DNA from 3 places in the Thermosinus carboxydivorans Nor1 genome. Region 1 is predicted to be linked to each of the others. Evidence: riboswitches for the same ligand, from Rfam matches in the RefSeq annotation. Region 1 holds a riboswitch; each other region holds the start of a gene.
What was found. Region 1 has a riboswitch for cyclic di-AMP ahead of TCARDRAFT_RS06240 (C40 family peptidase). Riboswitches for the same ligand answer to the same signal wherever they lie in the genome.

Region 1 (4,209 bases):
GCCGAAATGCTCACCGTGATTGACGGGCAGACCATTGAGCGGTTCAGCATTGAAATCCAAAAAGTAAATCTTCAGGAGGTACCGGAAGGCAAAGGGTTGGTAATTAAAGTGACCGACAGTCGATTGCTTGAAAAGACGGGTGGCATTGTCCAAGGCATGAGCGGCAGCCCTATTATACAAAATGGCAAAATCGTCGGTGCGGTAACGCATGTCTTTATCCACGACCCAACGCGGGGCTATGGCTGCTTTGTCGACTGGATGCTGATGGAAAGTGGTCTGTTGCCGAAAAAAGAGAGGCAAACAGTCAGAAAACTATTCAGTTTTTCAGGCTTATTTGGTGCGCCTGGCTGGGCGTTATTATCCTTGGGGTAATTTTGCATTTAAGATTGTTTCTCCTCATAACTATATCATGGGGGGGAAGGACATGAATTTTAAAAATTTATTTGTTTGCTTAAAGGCTGCGGCAGCACTTTCTGCTGGAAAGACCGTCAGGAAGGCCGTTACATTGAATTGACGGACAAAAATGAAGTATGTCCTGAATGCGGTTGGTGGAAATGTCACTATTGCGGTTCTTGCCGGTGTAATAAACTCAATGACGAAAGGAAAAGCGAACAAGACAACGAATAGATGAAATATAAAAAAATCAGGCGGAAAGGAGCGATTACGTTGCTGCGCGGAGTCCGGGGAGCGACAACAGTAGATGCGAATACGCCGGAAAATATACAGGAGCGAGTTCGCGAACTATTAACAGTTCTTGTCCGGGAGAATGGAATCGATACGGCCGATATCGGAGCGGTAATTTTTAGTTCTACACCCGATTTAAATAGCATGTATCCTGCCGCAGGGGCCCGGATTTTGGGTTGGACGGAAGTGCCGCTATTCGGCACCCAGGAAATTGATAATCCTACAGGTTTGGCTAGGTGCATCCGGGTACTCATACTGTGGAATACCGACCTTCCTCAGGGGAAGATCAGGCATGTGTATCTACACGGCGCGGCGGTACTGCGGCAAGATATCAACAGGCAATAAAATTCAGCCTAGAAAAAGGCTGTTTTTTATTGTCTGTAAATTTTAACAATATTATACAGTGAATCCCGCTCAACAGGAATGCGCCCGGCTTGACGGATGACATTGACCAGCCGTTCGATGCTTAGCGACTGCTCAGACTTACCGCCGGCCGCATGTGTGATTTTTTCCTCGTTTACCGTTCCATCCAAATCATTGGCGCCAAAGGCCAGCGCCAACTGGGCAATCGGCAAGGTAAGCATAACCCAATAAGCTTTGATGTGTTTAAAGTTATCGAGCATGAGACGGGCAAGCGCTATCATTTTCAGGTCTTCCCAGGCTGGAACCCGCGTGACCTGGCTTTCTAATGCGGTATTTTTCGGATGAAAGGCCAGACCGATAAACGTTTGGAAGCCCCCGGTCTCATCCTGCAGGTCGCGAAGCGCCAAAAGGTGGTCAATGCGTTCCTCTGGTGTTTCGATATGGCCGTAGAGCATGCTGGCATTTGTCCGGATACCGAGACGATGGGCCGTGCGCATGATAGCGAGCCAGTCTTCACCGCTGGCCTTATTTGGACAAAGAAGGCTCCGCACCCGGGGGCTAAAGATTTCCGCTCCGCCGCCCGGCATAGATCCAAGGCCAGCCTTCTTCAGGGTTTTCAGCACTTCTTCCACCGATTTGCCGGATATCTTGGCAAAATAGTGAATTTCAACAGCAGTGAATGCTTTAAGATGTAGATGGGGCAAGGCTTCTTTAACGGTGGCGATAATATCGACATAATATTCAAAAGGCCAGTCGGGGTGTAAACCGCTAACGATGTGTAGTTCGCGCAAATCAGGGTCCTCAGCCGCTTGGCGGGCGATACGGAGGACATGTTCTTTGGTCATGCTGTAGGCTTGCGGACTGGAGTTGTCACAGCCGAAAGCGCAAAATTTACAACGGGCAGTGCAGACATTTGTCAGGTTAATATGCCGGTTAACATTAAAATATACATAATCGCCGCTGACCCGTTGACGAACTTTGTTGGCAAGATAGCCTAGCCAGGCCAAATCATGTGAGTGGAGGAGTGCAAGTCCTTCATCACGGGACAAACGAAGACCTTCTGTGATTTTTGTTTCGATCTGATAACGAAATGCGTCGGAAAGCATGGCGACACTCCTTTCACTTAGCAATTCGCTGATGAATCGTGGTTTTCCTGTAGATATAGTAAAAAATGAGAAACCGGAAATTTTTTCAAGAAAAACCATTTAGAAGGATTATGTACAAAAATAGCGAATAATTCAGGTGAGCTATATAAAGCCTAATCCAGCTCAGGAGCGGGGGAACCATTACTGGGGTGAAACTCTTTAGGAGTGGGGTGCCTTCAACCCTAACCCGTCAGCTAACCTCGTCGGCTTAGAGAGGAGAATTGTCTTGGGTAAAGTGTTTCGGACGATGGTTCTTTTTTTGCTGCTGTTTATGACAGCAACCTTCGCCCACGCCTCAGGAGTCTATGAAGAAGGGGATCAAGGCCCGGAAATAGCCGCTATTCAGGCCCGGCTTAGAGAGCTTGGCTATCGGCTGGAGGTTGACGGCGACTTCGGCCAGGCGACCAAAAGCGCCGTAATCGCCTTCCAAAAAGACCGGGGCTTGGAAGCGGATGGCGTTGTCGGGGCCCAGACCTACCGCGCTCTCATGGGACGGGACATGCCGGTTAGCCGTGATAGTAGCGCTGCCCGGCGGGTCATTCAGACGGCCATGCGTTATATCGGCGTTCCCTATGTTTTTGGCGGTACGACTCCTGATGGGTTCGACTGTTCCGGCTTTACCCGGTTTGTGTATGCCCGGGCGGGCGTATACTTGCCGAGAACGGCTGACGCGCAGTTTGAAGTGGGTCAACCTGTATCTTATTCAAGATTACAGCCTGGCGACATGGTTTTCTTTTCCACTTATGCTCCTGGTCCTTCGCACAGCGGTATTTACTTGGGAGATGGCAATTTTATCAGCGCTACGTCCAGCCGTGGTGTGGTCATCGATCGCATGGATAGCAGTTACTGGGGGCCGCGTTATGTAGGAGCGCGTCGGGTGTTATAAGATTTGGAGGCCAGGCGCCTCCTTTTATTTTTCCTCTATTTGAGCAAAAATTGCTGTATGACAGAATGTTTGCATAGCCTGTGTTTAATGGTAGAAGAATAAAGAAAAGACTGGGCAAATTTTTTTTTATGCTTTTAGTAAGAAAGTTCCTATTTGTGATGAATCGTATATATTTTGATTAGAAGCGGAGTGAATTATCATGTTAAATGACCTGGTGCAGCAGCTTAAGGAAAAGGGGTATCGCATTACACCGCAGCGGCGGGCAATTTTAGAGCGGATACTCCAAACGGCGAAGAACTTGACAGCGGCGGAAATATGGCGTGAAGTCCGTCATCAGTATCCAGACGTTGGTCTCGATACAATTTACCGTAACCTGAATATTTTGGTTGAAATGGGGCTGTTAATTCCTATTGTCGGGCTGGGTAAGAACGGAACTCGGTATGAGGTAGCTTCCTCATCCCGGCATCATCACCATATTACTTGCATAAAGTGCGGTGAAGCGGCTTGCTTGGAATTTTGTCCTATTGATCCTGAATTTTTAATTATGCTTCGCCAGCATGGGTATGAACTTGTCCGGCACAATATTGAGTTGTTCGGTCTTTGCGCGCAGTGCCGGCAGGGTTAGGAGGGCAATAAATGTGCATGGTGCAGCTTGATGGCGTATGCTTTGCCTACGATGATCATCCCGTGCTTAACAATATATCTTTAGTGGTAGCCAGCGGTGATTTTCTCGTCGTTGTCGGTCCCAACGGGGCTGGTAAAAGTACGTTGCTAAAAATAATGGCGGGAATCGCTAGGCCACAGGGCGGCGAAGTTCGCATCGACGGACAGTCGGTAAGGGAAGCGCAAAGGCAGGGACTAATTGGTTATGTACCGCAGACCTACGGAAAGAACTCGGCCGGTTTTCCGGCAACAGTGGAGGAAGTAGTGGCATTGGGTTTGGTCACAGGCGGCGTTACCAGGCCCAGCAAGCAGTTAGCCACCCATATTGTAGAACATATGTTGGAACTTGTTGATATGGCTGACCTGCGCTCAAGGCGTATCGGTGAACTCAGCGGCGGGCAGCTGCAGCGAGTGATGGTGGCGCGAGCTTTGGCCGGCAACCCCAGGCTCCTTTTGTTAGACGAGCCG
Region 2 (4,209 bases), on a different contig from region 1:
TAGGCGTTTCTTACCGGCATATCAATAGTGGCGCGGGGCATGATGCCATGAATATGGCCCAAATCGCTCCGTCCGGCATGATTTTTATTCCCTGCGCTAACGGCATTAGCCATAATCCGGATGAGTACGCTTCACCCAAGGATATTGAGGCAGGTATCTGTGTATTGACGGAAGTCCTCTATGAATTGGCAAAGTAGGTGTTTTATTGCAAATCGATGTATGTTTTACGCCAGATGATTATCTAGCGTCTTCCGCTAGCGTTGTCGTTGTTATTGATGTTTTACGTGCCACAACATCTATTGCCACGGCTTTTGCCAACGGTTGCCGGAAGCTAATCCCTACGGCGACGGTCGAAGAGGCCGTTGTTTTAAAGCAGGATCATTTTCCCGACGCATTACTGGCGGGTGAAAGGAAAGGGCTTATAATACCTGGCTTTCAGCTCGGCAACTCCCCGTTTGAGTATGTACGTAATATAGTGGATAGTAAAACGATTATCATGACGACGACAAACGGAACTAGGGCGTTGGGATTGGCGCGCAATGCCGCCAATGTTTTCACGGCCGCATTTGTCAATGCGGCTGCGGTGTGTGAGCGTTTGTCCGACATGGGTCGGGATGTTGTGTTTCTCTGTGCCGGTACGGAAGGAAATTTTTCAATAGAGGACGTCCTCTGTGCCGGTCTACTTGTCAGCCGTTTTGGTTTATCGGCCACTCTTAGTGACAAAGCTCTTGCCGCCCGCGCCATGTACGAGGGGGCTCACTCCGATTTGCTTAAAACGGTGATGACTTCGTCGCACGGGCGCTATTTGCGTGATATCGGTTTTGCCGATGATGTGGTCTTTTGTCTCCAGCACGATATTTTTTCAGTGGTTCCCCAATATTGTGATGGCATTATTACAATAACCTAAATAAGCCGGCCAATTATCTGGCCGGTTTTTTGTTAAAATTACCGTCTGTTAATTATGTAAACAATATGATACAATGGGGGGTGAACAAGAGGGGAAAGGAGATGAATTGTGAAGAAAGCAGTTGTTATCACTTTGATGGCGTTGACCATCAATATGTTTTCTCCTGTATTGCCACAGGCTCATGCTGCTTTTCTTGAGGACAAGCTCGCAGAAGTTGTCACTGCCGGTCCCAATATGGTACGGGTGCAAGAACTGCTGAGAGTAAAGAAGGATTTAGAACAAGGTAAAAAAGAAGCGTTGTGGGACTTACTCGCCAAAACAGCCTTGGAAAAAGCAAGTAAGTCAACAGCTGGCGCTGATGTCGTTTCTGTCGCGAACGGGGATTTGAATAAGAATGTAGAAACCGTCCTTCGTCAAGAAGTCGAGCAAACTTTAAGCGAGCGATTGGCTTCTTATGATAAGGAATTGGCCGTTATCTCTATGCTATTTAATTTCAATAATGTTCTGGCGCCGCAAAGCGTGCGCAATAATAATTCTCTAATGGGAGCGCCACAAAACTATAAGCGTGTCCTGGAAATGACAGCTACCGCTTATGCTCCCGGTCCGCTGGATAACGGCAAATGGGGAGATAAGACTTATATGGGCGGCAAAGTGCGCAAAGGCGTTGCCGCGGTTGACCCTAATGTAATCCCCATGGGGACCAGGCTTTGGGTGGAAGGCTATGGTGAAGCAATTGCCGAGGACCAAGGCAGCGCCATTAAAGGCAACCGTATCGACCTGGCTTTCAATACACGGAGCGAAGCCCTTGACTATGGCATTCAAAAAGTGAAAGTGTATGTACTTGAATAAGGGGATCGGGTTATCCGATCCTTTTTTCATTGGCGCTTACCAGGGCGCTATTTTCACACATATATTTCCATAGCTATCGTTCATATGGCGACTAGCTCACAGTTAGGAATAAATTGCCATTTTTTAGTTGTAGTTACCTTTGACTATGGAGTCAATTTATAGTAAAATTACAATAACGCCGAATCCGTTTGGTACGGGGGACCCACTAAAGATACAGGGGTGAATCCGCCAGAATGGTGGAAGGGTTCTTTCTCTAGTCCTTCTCTTTGACCCTAACCCGACAGCTAACCTCGGAGGCGTAGAAAAAGAGAGGTGAGACAATTGAAAAAAATTGCCCTTGCAGCGGTACTTACTCTGCTCATGCTGCTATTTGCCGCAACTTCCTTGGCTGCGCCGGGGGACAACCTTCTTCGCCAAGGCGACCGGGGAGAAGATGTACGGTATCTGCAAAAAATGTTAGCCGATAAAGGCTACTACGCCGGGGCAATTGACGGCATTTTTGGCGGCGCCACTATGCGTGCGGTGTTGGAGTTTCAGCGTGATAACGGACTAGTGGCCGATGGCATTGTCGGAAAAGACACTCTCCGCTATTTAGAACGGGCCGCGGTTGAACCTAGCCGGTACAGCAGGGTTTTAACCATGGTAGCTACTGCTTATACTCGTTTTGATGACGGCAATGGCAGCTATACTTATCGTGGCAATTTACTTCGCAAAGGATTGGCTGCCGTGGACCCGGCGGTCATTCCGCTTGGTACGCGCCTATATATTCCAGGATACGGCTATGCTATCGCTGATGACATTGGCGGGGCGATAAAAGGCAACAAAATTGACCTTGCCTTTGAAAGCCGGGAAGAAGCACTACAGTTTGGAAGACAACACGTAACTGTTTATGTACTTGATTGACAGGCTGCCAGCCTGTCTTTCTTTTGCCTTTTTTAAAGGAAAAATTAGCTAGGCGCCGTACTAGTTATATTTATGGGAAAGATATGCAAAGGTATAATGTGAGGAGGCACTAGTCTTGGTCAATAACATAGAGTGGCTTAAAGAGCATTTAAAGAATATTTATGATCGCAATCCCTATGTACGGTTACTGCAAATGTCAATAGCGAAAATTGAGGAAGGACGGGCCGAGTTGACCATGCCAGTCATTTATGGGAAGCATACAAATCTTTATGGTGTTGCTCATGGAGGGGCATTAGCTTCCTTAGCCGACACGGCAATGGGAGTGGCATGTGCTACGCTGGGCAACCGAGTGGTAACGATAGATATGAATATCAATTACATCCGCGGAGCGCAGCAGCAGTCTGTTGTCAAAGCTGTCGGAACTGTTGTTCATAAAGGGAAAAGCACTATGGTTGTAGAAGCGGACGTGCGTGATTGCGCTGAAGACATTTTATTGGCCAAAGCACGGGGGACTTTTTTCGTTATTGGCGCCTTTGAAAAAGGTGAGCACCATGATTGAAGTCCGGATTCCAACGGAACACGGTTATCTGTCAGGTGTCTTACACCGTCCTGATGGCGGCGGCAATTGCGCCTTGGTTATCTGCCACGGTTTCCGTGGCTCCAAAGACGGGGGCGGCAAGGCCGTACAACTGGCTAACGAGGCTGCGAAGTTAGGTATTTTTGTGTTGCGCTTTGATTTTACCCCCTTGCAATCATTATCAAATCAGATTTCCGAGGTAGGTTATGCTGTCGACTATTGCCGGCGATTTGTCAGTCCTCGTGTCTTACTATTAGGCCGCAGTATGGGGGGGAGTGCTTCGCTTGTTTTTGCGGCGAAGGATAAAAATATCGCCGGCCTGTGTCTATGGGCTACTCCCTGTAATTTGCACGCAACCTTTCGCTTAGCCCTTGGCGAAGGGTATGAAAAGCTTGTTAGGGGGGAACGGTTGTATATTTGTGATAATTACGGGAAGCTGGAACTAGGTCCGGAGTTTCTCCATGATTTAAGCCGTCATAATTTGTTTGCCGCTTTGCAGTCCTTACCGCCTATACCAATCTTGATTGTCCACGGGAACCAGGACGAGATTGTACCGCTTAGTCAGGCCCACGCTCTTTATGAGCAGGCAGCGCCGACGAAAGAGCTGATTGTTATCGATGGAGCTGACCACCATTTTACCGGTCATTCCGAACAAGCCATTGCCGCAACACTCCGGTGGCTAAAAATGTGGTTTTGTTCAGGTAGTATATAATTTTTTGCCGGGTACAAACTATCTGATGCGTGGATCGCAACTTTTGGCAAAAGGAGCGTGTATGCATTGGATCTTTCCGGCAACATGCTGGCGCTGTTGTTAGCCTTAATCTCCGGAGTGCTGATGGCCATACAGGGTTCATTAAATGCTGCCTTAAGCAAAGTAATCGGGCTTTTGGAAGCAACTTTTATAGTTCACGTCACCGGTACAATTATTTTGCTGGCGTTATTATTTTTGTTTCGTCTTGGGAAGGGAAATCTC
Region 3 (4,209 bases), on a different contig from region 1:
TCGGACAAATTGGCATACACCCACACCGCGGCCGCGGAAGCCAGTTGGAAGGCCATATAAGTTGGGCGGCGGCCGATTTTATCGGCAATATAGCCGAAGACGGCAATCCCCAAAATCATCCCTAGAACGGTGGCCACCATCCACATGCTCGTTTTGTTCAGCGTCAGCCCATGCTGCTTCATCAATACCGTGGGCAGCCAGACCATGATGCCGTAGTAACCCGTGTTCTGCACACTGGTCATCACCGTAAGAGCCAGCGTGGTCGTTGCCGTACGGCGATCGGCAAACAGATGCAGCAGTGGGAACTTGGTGGTCTTGTTGTAAAACGCCTGTTCCTCGGCAGTCAAGGGTAACTTGGCCGCAATTTTGGCCTGAAGGGCCTTTTTCTTTGCCTGTGTTGCCAGCCAGATGAGCGGTTCAGCCAGACCATAGCGTGCCCAGGCAGCGAACAGGGCCGGCACCGCGCCGACCAGGAAAACGGCCCGCCAGCCAAAGGCCGGTAGTACATAGGCGCTGACCAAAGCGGCAGCCACCACGCCGAGCTGCCAGCCGACAGCCACTGCCCCGGTCGCCCGCGCCCGCTTTTCTTTCGGCCACGTCTCGGTGACAAGGGTCATGCCGATGCCAAACTCGCCGCCCAAGCCCAAACCGGCCAGAAAGCGGTAAATGTTGAGTTCCAGGAAGCTGTCGGCAAAGGCCGTTAGGCCGGTGAAAACCGAGAAAACCAGAATGGTGAGGGAAAAGACACGCACGCGCCCGATATAGTCAGCCAAAATGCCAAAGCCATAACCGCCAAGCACCGCGCCGATCAGGGTCACCGTGGCCACCAACCCGCCCTCGGCGAGGGTCAGGCCGAAAGCACCGATGATCGCTGTCATGACAAAGGACAGGATAAGCATATCCAAACCATCCATTGCGTAGCCTAATACGGAAGCAAGCAGTACTTTCCAGCGGTAGCGGCTGCCGCCATCCGCCGCGCTGGCCTGGGTTAAGCTTTGGGGCAAGAAACGGGGGGGTTGTTGCTCGATAACCTTGACGTGGGTTTCCATACCTTCTCCTCCTCGTTTTTGGTACCGAGGCAAGCGAAAAAGGCTTCCTGTCAGTCGCACTGACAAGAAGCCTTTTTAGTATGCAAAAGCGCCAACAAGCTGCAATCTTAGTTACGCCGCCTACCTTGTCAGCCTCACAGGACTGATTTAAAGGTACCAATAATATTGATTTTGTGTTTATTATGCCACGCCGCCCCGCCCGCTGTCAACCCTGCCCTTATGGCAACCAAGTACGGCGTAAAGTACTGGCTAGATTGTTCTACTAGCTTTTATGCCGACTGTTCATAAAATCATTATTTCGGAAAATGGGAGACAATGTTTTCACACCTGGTTTTTGCCGCGGCTTCAAATTTTGCGCAAACTGTTTTAATGCAGCGCCATAACCATCCCGTTGTATTATTAGCCGGCCAAGGCTATAAAAAGCCAGTTTTTCCTGCTAAAATGAAACTTTCTTTCTGTAACAGATAAGCTATAATTTACTCTGTAAAACAAAGCAAAGCCGAATTCCGTATGGAAGCGGAGGACCCACCTTTTTGGGGTGAATTCTGCCACAAGCAGAAAGGATGTTTACCTCTCTTGCCATCCTAACCCGACAGCTAACTTCGTAGGCTAAAGCAAAGAGGTCGAAAGGCCATATATGGTCTTTTCTTTTTATGGAGGAAACAGTTGTTATGGCTATTAAAAAAACTCTGTTGGAAGCCGAAATTAACGATGCCTTTATTAAGTTTCAGCGCAGCCTCATTGGCCGCGGACCTACGGAAGCCAAGACTTATATTATTGATGATATGGTCTTAATCCGCCTAAAAGGCGTTCTGACGATCGAGGAAACCCATCTTGTCAAAACCGAAAAAGGGCGGCAAATAGTTAAACAAATGCGGCAGATTCTGCGCGAGACATTTAGCGAAGACGCTGAAAACCTGGTAGCCCGCCTCACCGGGTGCCGGGTGGTCAGCAGCCACAGCGACATTAGCACGAAAACGGGCGAGCGGGTGGAAATATATATTCTTGACACAAATTTAGAAAAACAACTCCGTGATGAAGAAAAAACCAAAGTGGACACATAGCTGGCGGACAAAACGCAGAAGCTGCACAGCTTAGGCGATTTGTAGGCCGGTGCGCGAGTAACAGCCGGGCGGCTTATATTGGCCGCAAAGGTCTGGTTGCTTACGCACCGGTTTGCTTTTTATTGAATAACTTCGGGAATACTGTGTTAACAACAATAGGTATAATGGAGGTTGTTGATAGTTTTATGATGCGTGAAATCAGGCGTTTGCTAATTGGCAGACCGCTGCATAATCAAGAGCTTAGTCACGAAAAGCTTCCCAAATGGAAAGCTCTGGCAATTTTTTCATCTGATGCCCTCTCTTCGGTTGGTTATGGTCCAGAACAGATTATGCTGATGCTTGCGGTTCCGGGGGTATTAGCGTATGGCTATATCGGGCCGGTCGCCTTTGCTATCCTTGTCTTACTGGCTATTGTAACTGTTTCCTATGTACAGGTAGCCAAAGCTAACCCCGGCGGTGGCGGCTCCTACTCCGTAGCCATTACTAACCTTGGTGAGTTGCCGGCCTTAACGGCAGCAGCGGCTCTATTTGCCGACTATTCCCTTACTGTAGCAGTAAGTATTTCCTCGGGTACAGAAGCAATCGTATCTGCCTTTCCCCAGTTAGTCCCCCATGCCTTAACAATTGATTTAGCCGTGTTATTTGGTATATTGATGTTAATCAATCTGCGCGGCGTACGCGAATCATCCAATGTTTTTGTCTTTCCTACGTATGCTTTTATTCTGGGAATGTTAGGGCTTATTGCGGCAGGTGTTTATCAGGCGTTTACGCAGCCAGCGCCACTCATCCCGCCCGCATCTGCCGCTAAGCAATGGGACTGGGCAGTAGCCTTTCTGATCCTGCGAGCCTTTGCCTCTGGCTGCAGTTCTATGACCGGGATCGAAGCCATTTCCAACGGCGTACCCATGTTTAAAAAACCGGAAATCCGCAATGCAACAATCACAACTTATTGGATGTCGGCGATCCTTGCCGTCATGTTCGCCGGAATTTCCTTTTTGATTATGCATTATCACATCATGCCGGTGCCTGATGTTACGGCACTCTCGCAGGTGGCCGAGTTAACCTTCGGTCGCAATTGGGCGTATTACTATGTTCAATTTACCACCATGCTGGTACTATATCTGGCCGCCAACACGGCTTATAACGGCCTGCCGCCCTTACTCTCCATTTTAGCAAAGGATGGCTATATGCCCCGTTATCTTGGCGCCAGAGGCGAACGGCTCAGCTTTTCCAACGGAATAATTCTTCTCAGCGTCATAGCCGGCCTGCTAATCACTATTTTCCACGGCAACACCGAACATCTAATTTCTTTGTATGCCATTGGCGTCTTTCTTTCGTTTACCATCGCTCAAGTCGGTATGGTTGTTTACTGGCGCCGCGAGAAAAGCAAAGGCTGGACCAGGCGAGCAATTTTAAATGGAGTAGGGGCCATCGTCACTGGTACCGTTGTGTTGGTCATCGCTATTACCAAATTCTTTTATGGCGCCTGGCTGGTGCTTATTTTCATTCCGACAATGATTTATATTTTTAAAAAAGTCCGTCACCACTACAACGATATGTCAGAACAGCTCCAGCTGCCGCCTGAATATACCAATCCTGCCAGCTTGCAGCACCCCCAAGCTAAGAACTTGATCATCGTACCAGTAGCCAGTATTACCCGCGTGGTAGCCCAATCACTCCAGTACGCCAAAACGCTTAGTCCCGATATCCTGGCAGTGCACATTGCTACCGATGACGAAACAGGTCGTAAATTTAAAGAAAAATGGGAGAAATGGAATCCCGATATCCGCTTGGTTATTATTTACTCTCCTTACCGGTTGGTAATTAAGCCATTGCTGGATTATATTGAACAGCTTGAAAGAACCAAGGCGCCGTCTGATTTTATAACCGTCCTGATCCCGGAATTCGAAACAAAAAAGTGGTGGCACAGATTGCTCCATAACCAAACGGGCTGGGTTTTGCGGACGCTGCTTATCTTAAAAGAAAACGTAATTGTCGCTACTATTCCTTATCACCTACAAAAATAAAATCGGCAACCAATAGCTAAAAGCATTGGCTTATAAGACCCATTTTGATATATTTTATAAAAAATTTTT

Region 2: another riboswitch for cyclic di-AMP. It lies ahead of TCARDRAFT_RS12115 (peptidoglycan-binding protein); the one in region 1 lies ahead of TCARDRAFT_RS06240 (C40 family peptidase).
Region 3: another riboswitch for cyclic di-AMP. It lies ahead of TCARDRAFT_RS00235 (DUF2294 domain-containing protein); the one in region 1 lies ahead of TCARDRAFT_RS06240 (C40 family peptidase).

The regions. Positions count from the first base shown of each region.
Region 1 covers NZ_AAWL01000006.1:95,128-99,336, reverse strand. The annotation lists gene spoIVB (SpoIVB peptidase) at 1-372, shown strand, start outside; gene aroH (chorismate mutase) at 667-1,029, shown strand; gene mqnE (aminofutalosine synthase MqnE) at 1,056-2,153, opposite strand; cyclic di-AMP (ydaO/yuaA leader) riboswitch at 2,293-2,416, shown strand; gene TCARDRAFT_RS06240 (C40 family peptidase) at 2,419-3,078, shown strand; gene TCARDRAFT_RS06235 (Fur family transcriptional regulator) at 3,278-3,703, shown strand; gene TCARDRAFT_RS06230 (metal ABC transporter ATP-binding protein) at 3,715-4,209, shown strand, end outside.
Region 2 covers NZ_AAWL01000023.1:22,567-26,775, forward strand. The annotation lists gene TCARDRAFT_RS12100 (M20 family metallo-hydrolase) at 1-197, shown strand, start outside; gene TCARDRAFT_RS12105 (2-phosphosulfolactate phosphatase) at 206-907, shown strand; gene TCARDRAFT_RS16230 (3D domain-containing protein) at 1,016-1,756, shown strand; cyclic di-AMP (ydaO/yuaA leader) riboswitch at 1,923-2,070, shown strand; gene TCARDRAFT_RS12115 (peptidoglycan-binding protein) at 2,069-2,659, shown strand; gene TCARDRAFT_RS12120 (PaaI family thioesterase) at 2,775-3,218, shown strand; gene TCARDRAFT_RS12125 (alpha/beta hydrolase) at 3,211-3,948, shown strand; gene TCARDRAFT_RS12130 (DMT family transporter) at 4,006-4,209, shown strand, end outside.
Region 3 covers NZ_AAWL01000001.1:54,420-58,628, reverse strand. The annotation lists gene TCARDRAFT_RS00240 (MFS transporter) at 1-1,049, opposite strand, end outside; cyclic di-AMP (ydaO/yuaA leader) riboswitch at 1,537-1,676, shown strand; gene TCARDRAFT_RS00235 (DUF2294 domain-containing protein) at 1,721-2,113, shown strand; gene TCARDRAFT_RS00230 (APC family permease) at 2,299-4,140, shown strand.